Regions from separate parts of the Delftia sp. DS1230 genome, predicted to be linked through region 3. Evidence: predicted binding sites of a transcription regulator. Region 3 holds the regulator's gene; each other region holds the start of a gene.

Region 1 (2,263 bases), 2.4 Mb from region 3:
GTCCTGCCAACTACAACCCTGCCAACAACCGCCACACCATCGTGATGGATGTGCGCTTCAGCGATGGCTATCTGGCCGCTTGCCACATGGGCATCATTGCCAGGCACAAAGGCTCATACAGTGTGGCGGGTGACAACCGTGGCGGTGCTGTCATTGCGGGCAATTGGGGCTATTCGCCAGGCAGCGTGGCGCTTGAGGAAATTGAGATCACCAACACCAAGGACAACGGTGACTCGCACCATCGTCCGTCCGCTCAATATCCGCGTGGTGCCATCGGCGAGGCCAAGCTCGAGGAACTGCGCTGGTATCGACTGGTGATCGAAAGCATTTCCAAGAACGGCAGCATCGGCCACGCAGTCCGGGCAACGGACAAGAGTACGGGCCAGACCGTATTCAGCCTGCCAACCTTCTGGTCGGATTACTCGGCCAACTATGACTCCCGTGACGCAGGCAAGGTGGTGTTGTTCAGCATCAGTGATCCCAACAAGCCTGCCGCCGGCTTTGTCTATACACGCCTGATCAGCTATTGGTCGGATGCTGACGAGGTGATAGCCAATCCGTAAGTGATCTGAGAGCGGGTCCCAGGGCAGCGTGTAGCCGTATCGCCGCCATGCCCTGGTCCTCCTGGCAGGGGGTGGTCAATACGCATGCTGCCATGCGTTGCGCATCGTGCTGCCTTTGGTGGAAAGCCAGTCTGTAGGCGAGGGCCAGCGATACGCAATCTCCTGGGAATCCGGCATATCGGTTGCCCTGCCGCCAAGTGCTGCGAGGCGTTTGACTGCCTGCACCCTCACGAAAGTTCTGAGGACCTGTTGGAACAGAGCTGCCTCGTCCATGCCTGGCTCCAGCATCTTCAGGGCTTATTCGTACAAGGCATCGTCGATCGTCACGGTGATCCGCATGGCGGGCCCTCTGTCATCAAAACAGATGCAATTCTGGGCTTGCGCCAGCCTGCAGACAAGCGCGCTTCCCTCCGAAGTGGTCACTCCTGTTTTGCTATGATGACTGTATAAAGATACAGTTTTCGAGCGGCCTGGCTGCCCGATCTGCCAGGCCCATGCTCCCTCCCCACCGCTTCTACTACCTGCACAACTTCCAGCGCGCGCTGGACTGGATTGGCCAGCGTTACGGCGATCTGCTGGACGCGCCCGAGCAGGCATTCCTCACCCGTTTCACGCAGCTGCCCCAGCCCTCGCAGGCGCTGATGGTGCGTTTGCTGATGCGGCGCGGGCCGTGGTTTCGGGCCGGCAAGCTGGTGTATGAAGAGATTCCCGCCATTGCTGACGCGGCCGCACCCCTGCTGGATCTTGGCTGGCTGGACGCGGGCCACCCCATGGCGCTGGAGGAGCTGTTTGCGCTGCACACCAAGCCCGAGCTGCTGCAGCTGTTCGCAGGCGCACCCGTTCACTCAGGCCTGCGCAAGGCCGAGCTTTTGCAGGCCCTGCAGCCCCTGCATGAGGCGCCCAGGCCCTATGCGCAGTGGCAGCCCCAGGGTGTCGCAGCCGGCGAAGCCGCCTGGCGCGTGATGGTGGGCGCGCTGTGCGAGCGCTTTCGGCTGATGTTCTTCGGCAACCTCTACCAGGACTGGTCGGAATTCGTGCTGGCCGACCTGGGCGTGTTCCGCTACGAGGCCGTGGCCTTCGATGCGGCGTCGCGGGCCTTCCAGTCGCGTGCCGATGTCGATGGCTACCTGGCCCTGCAGGCCTGCCGCGCGGCGCTGGATGAAGGCGTGGAGATCGATGCGCTGCTGCAGCAGGTGGCCGGCTGCGCCAGCGGCAATGCCTGGCTGGAGCAGCGCCGCGCCAAGGTGCTGCTGCGCATAGGCCAGGCCTGCGAGCGCATGCAGGACTGGGAGCGTGCCGAGCAGGCTTATGCGCAAAGCCGCTACCCCGGCGCCCGCCACCGGCGCATGCGCGTGTACGAGCGCATGGAGCGCTTTGCCGATGCCATGGCGCTGGCCCAGGCCGCCCAGGCCCAGCCCGAGAGCGACGAGGAGCTGCAGCGCGTGGCGCGCATGCTGCCGCGCCTGCGCCGCAGCCTGGGGCAGGGCGCACGCGGGCGTGCGGCGGCGCTGGCGCCCGTGGTGGCGCAGATGCGCATGGACGTGGAGCTGGACCTGCCGGCGCGGCCCGCATCGGTCGAATACGTGCTGCGCGACCATTGGCACAGCGACGTCGCGCCGGTGTTCTACGTGGAGAACGCGCTCATCAACTCGCTGTTCGGCCTGCTGTGCTGGCCGGCCATCTTCGCGCCGCTGCCGGGC
Region 2 (2,263 bases), 1.5 Mb from region 3:
GACGATGTTGAACAGCCCCACCAGCGCCAGCGAGATGCTGGCCACCTGCGGTGCCAGGCCGTAGTCCTTGAGGTAGCTGGGCATGTGCACGCCGATGAACATCACCTGGAAGCCGCAGACGAAGTAGCCAGCCGTCAGCAGCACGAAGCTGGGCGTGCGCAGCGCTTCGGCGACGGCCTGGCCCGCGCTCTGGTCGCGCACGGGTCGGGTATTGCCGGCCGTGAAGCCCGGCTCGCGCAGGCCGAAGGCCAGCGGAATGATCATCAGGGCGCACAGCGAAAGCAGCAGCAGGGCGTTGGACCAGCCGAAGTTCGAGATCAGGCTGCCTTCCACGGGCACCATGAAGAACTGGCCGAAGGAGCCCGCCGCCGCCGTCACGCCCATGGCCCAGCTGCGCCGCGCCACGGGAATCTGGCGGCCCAGCACGCCGTAGATCACGGCATAGGTGGTGCCGGCCTGGGCTGCGCCTATCACCACGCCGGCCGTCAGGGCGAACCAGGTTGTCGTGGGCGCCATGGCCATGCCGGCCAGGCCCAGCGCATACAGCAGCGCGCCCACCAGGAGCACGCGGAAGGCGCCGAAGCGGTCGGCCAGCATGCCGCCGAAGATGCCGAGCACGCCCCAGGACAGGTTCTGGATGGCAATGGCCAGCGCGAAGGACTCGCGCGTCCAGCCCATCTCCTGGGTGATGGGCTGCAGCCACAGGCCGAAGCCGTGCCGGATTCCCATGGACAGCGTCACGACTGCGCCCCCGCACAGCAGTATCTGCACCATGGACATGGGTTGGTTGTTTTTGTGCATGCGGCAAACTTTAGCGAAACTCCGGGTTTTGCGCTGCGACGCGTGGGTCGCCCATGCGCCAGCGCGGCACTTCGTAGCCCTTGGCGGCACTGGCCTTTTCGGGATAGTCAATGTCAATGACTGTGAATGTATCCAGCACTGAGCCGGGCCGCGCACTACAATCCGCCCCCATGGCAGTCAAACCATCTCCCACTTCCGCCAGCGAATACTCCGAAGGCTCGATACGCGTGCTCAAGGGCCTGGAGCCCGTCAAGCAGCGTCCCGGCATGTACACGCGCACCGACAACCCCCTGCATGTGCTGCAGGAGGTGATCGACAACGCGGCCGACGAGGCGCTGGCCGGCTTCGGCAAGAAAATCCGCTTCACCCTGCATTCCGACGGCTCCTACAGCGTCGAGGACGACGGCCGGGGCATCCCCTTCGGCATGCACCCCGAGGAAAAGGCGCCCGTGGTGGAGCTGGTCTTCACCCGCCTGCATGCGGGCGGCAAGTTCGACAAGGGCAAAGGCGGCGCCTACAGCTTCTCGGGCGGCCTGCATGGCGTGGGCGTCTCGGTCACGAATGCGCTGGCCACGCGCCTTGAGGCCTGCATCCACCGCGAGGGCAAGGTGGCCACCATCGCCTTCTCGGGCGGCGACGTGGTCGAGCCCCTGCAATCGCGGCCGCTGGCCGCGGGCGAACGCAAGCAGGGCACGACCGTGCGCGTGTGGCCCGATGCCCGCTACTTCGAATCCTCCCAGCTGCCCATGGGCGAGCTGATGCATCTGCTGCGCAGCAAGGCCGTGCTCATGCCCGGCGTGTCGGTGACCCTGGTCAACGAGAAGACGCGCGACACCCAGACCTGGCAGTTCAAGGGCGGCCTGCGCGACTATCTGCAGCAAAGCCTGCATGGCGAGGCCGTCATCCCCCTGTTCGAAGGCGAGGGCTTTGCCGACCGCAACCACGACAGCTTTGCCGAAGGCGAGGGCGCCGCCTGGTGCGTGGCCTTCACCGAGGATGGCGCGCCGCTGCGCGAAAGCTATGTCAACCTGATCCCCACCACGGCCGGCGGCACGCACGACAGCGGCCTGCGCGACGGCCTGTTCCAGGCGGTCAAGGCCTTCATCGAGATGCATTCGCTGCTGCCCAAGGGCGTCAAGCTCATGCCTGACGACGTCTTCGCGCGCGCCAGCTACGTGCTCAATGCCAAGGTGCTGGACCCGCAGTTCCAGGGCCAGATCAAGGAGCGCCTGAACTCGCGCGATGCCGTGCGCCTGGTCAGCGGCTACGTTCGCCCTGCGCTGGAGCTGTGGCTCAACGAGCATGTGGAATGGGGCCGCAAGCTGGCCGAGATCGCCATCAAGGCCGCCCAGACCCGCCAGAAGGCGGGCCAGAAGGTCGAAAAGCGCAAGGGCTCGGGCGTGGCCGTGCTGCCCGGCAAGCTCACCGATTGCGAAAGCCGCGACCTGAGCCTGAACGAGGT
Region 3 (2,263 bases):
ACCTCGACCCAGGGCAGCTCATCCAGCGCCAGCAGGTCAGACAGAGCGGGAGCGAAAATCACCATCCGCGCAACGGGGGCAACCGGCGTGACCGGCGCATCAGGCACCAGCCAGCGCACGCGCCCTTCCTCCACCAGGGCCTGCGGGCCACCTTCCATGGAGCGCATGGCCTGCAGTCGGTAAGGGTGGACTTTTTGCACCTGGGCCGCCGCATGCACTTCGCCGCCGGCCACCACCCACACACCGCTGCGCCCGCCGCTGGCGGCCACGGTCACGGCATCGCGCAGATTCTGCGGTCCGTCGGCCAGCAGGGCCGTGGCCGGGCGCATGGCGCAAGTGAGCACTATGGGCTTGGTGGCAGGCAGCAGGCTGTGCAGCAGCCAGGCCGTCTCTTCCAGCGTGTCCGTTCCATGCGTGATCACCACGGCGCGTGTGTCCGCATCCTCCAGCGCCTGCGTGCAGGCACGCAGCAACGCGCGCCACACGGGCCAGTCCATATCCTTGCTGTCCACCTGCGCGATCTGCTGCGTCTGCACAGGCCCCAGCGCCTGCTGCTCCAGATCCGGCACGGCATCGAGCAGCGACTGCACCGTGATCTGTCCGGCCTTGTATCCCACTGCCTGCGACTGCGAATCCGCCCGGCCGGCGATGGTGCCGCCCGTGCCAAGAATCACCAACTTTGACTGCCCCACTTGCACCTCTTGGAAAACTGGTTAAAAATACAGATACTGTATAAATCATCAGATGACTTCTCTGCCTGTCATCTGAATTCAAGGACCGGACGCACGCCATGCTCGACCATCCCAAGCTCACCGCCCGCCAGCAACAGATCCTGGACCTGATCCAGGCCGCCATCTCCCGCACGGGCGCGCCCCCCACCCGCGCGGAAATCGCCAACACGCTGGGCTTCAAGTCCGCCAACGCAGCAGAGGAACATCTGCAGGCCCTGGCCCGCAAAGGCGTGATCGAACTGGTCAGCGGCACCTCCCGCGGCATTCGCCTGCGTACCGACACCGTGCGCAACATCAATGCCGCACGCGGCACCAGCTTCGGGCTGCCGCTGTCGGCCCTGGCGCCGCTGATGCTGCCGCTGGTGGGCCGCGTTGCGGCGGGCTCGCCCATTCTCGCCCAGGAACATATCGACCAGACCTATTCCGTCGAACCCAGCCTGTTCCAGGTCCGCCCGGACTATCTGCTGCGCGTGCGCGGCATGTCCATGCGCGACGCGGGCATCATGGACGGCGATCTGCTGGCCGTGCAGTCCGCGCATGAAGCCCGCAACGGGCAGATCGTCGTGGCACGCCTGGGAGATGAAGTCACCGTCAAGCGCCTGCGCCGCACCACGCAGGGCGTGGAGCTCCTGCCGGAAAACCCCGATTACCCGGTGATCCGCGTCGCTCCCGAAGAGGCCTTTGCCATTGAAGGCCTGGCCGTGGGGCTGATCCGCAACAGCATGTCCATGTAAGCCGGACGGGCAGCCCTGCACGGGTTGCCACCCCCTATTTCATGCACCGCCCAGGTGGTAGGCGCGAAGCCTTGCAGCTTCGCCCTGGGCGGAGCTTTGCCCGCAAACCGCAATCCTGCCTGTGTCCATGCCTCTTTGAAATACGCCAACAGGAGTCGTCACATGGGATTCGCTCTGCCAACACTGTCTTCTCTGTCCTTCCTGCGCCTGGCACAGGGCATTCGCCTGCCCGCCGCCGCCATGGAGCCCGCCATGCGCACCATCCAGCCCGAATCGCCTGTGCAATCCGAGCAGGCGACCATCCTGTCCTTCAGCAAGGCCCGCCGCCGCAGCCAGCAGCGGCGCAGCAAGTCAGCACGGCTGCCAGAACACAGGGATGCGCAGCTGCTGCTGCCCCTGCAACCCGAACTGCCCTCCCTTCCGGCAGATCAGGCCCTGCCTTCGGGTCTGCGCATCATCCAGCGCTCGCCGCAGGAGCAGCCCGAATGCCTGTTCATCTCGGGCCGCATGGCCGATGTCTGTGCCGCCCTGGAACGCATGGAAGCGCACGGCACGCAGACACCGGCCTGAGGTCGCCCTGAGACCAACCCGTCCACCCGGTCTGCGAGAGCCCGGGCCTGTCTCTTGCCTTGCCCAGCGGCAGGGGCTGCGCATCAGGCCCTGACAGCCGCCGGTGCAGCACTCCCCTCGCTGCGCCGATTGCGCATGCACCACGCCTGCGCCGCGGCAACGCACAGAATGCACAGCACGACGCTCAACGAAAAACGCAGTCCGCGCGCATCGGACAGCATGCCGAAC

What was found. The regulator LexA, encoded in region 3, represses DNA repair genes until DNA is damaged. The targets are predictions, from matches to a motif close to ACTGTATNNNNATACAGT.
Region 1: the regulator LexA is predicted to act here: its motif matches at 1,005-1,022, upstream of AAN986_RS04080 (VRR-NUC domain-containing protein).
Region 2: the regulator LexA is predicted to act here: its motif matches at 921-938, upstream of AAN986_RS07795 (DNA topoisomerase IV subunit B).

The regions. Positions count from the first base shown of each region.
Region 1 covers NZ_CP157763.1:902,041-904,303, forward strand. The annotation lists gene AAN986_RS04070 (hypothetical protein) at 1-563, shown strand, start outside; gene AAN986_RS04075 (DUF2191 domain-containing protein) at 639-851, opposite strand; gene AAN986_RS04080 (VRR-NUC domain-containing protein) at 1,058-2,263, shown strand, end outside.
Region 2 covers NZ_CP157763.1:1,726,999-1,729,261, forward strand. The annotation lists gene AAN986_RS07790 (MFS transporter) at 1-780, opposite strand, end outside; gene AAN986_RS07795 (DNA topoisomerase IV subunit B) at 972-2,263, shown strand, end outside.
Region 3 covers NZ_CP157763.1:3,271,078-3,273,340, forward strand. The annotation lists gene AAN986_RS14620 (asparaginase) at 1-674, opposite strand, end outside; gene lexA (transcriptional repressor LexA) at 791-1,465, shown strand; gene AAN986_RS14630 (hypothetical protein) at 1,628-2,035, shown strand; gene AAN986_RS14635 (MFS transporter) at 2,119-2,263, opposite strand, start outside.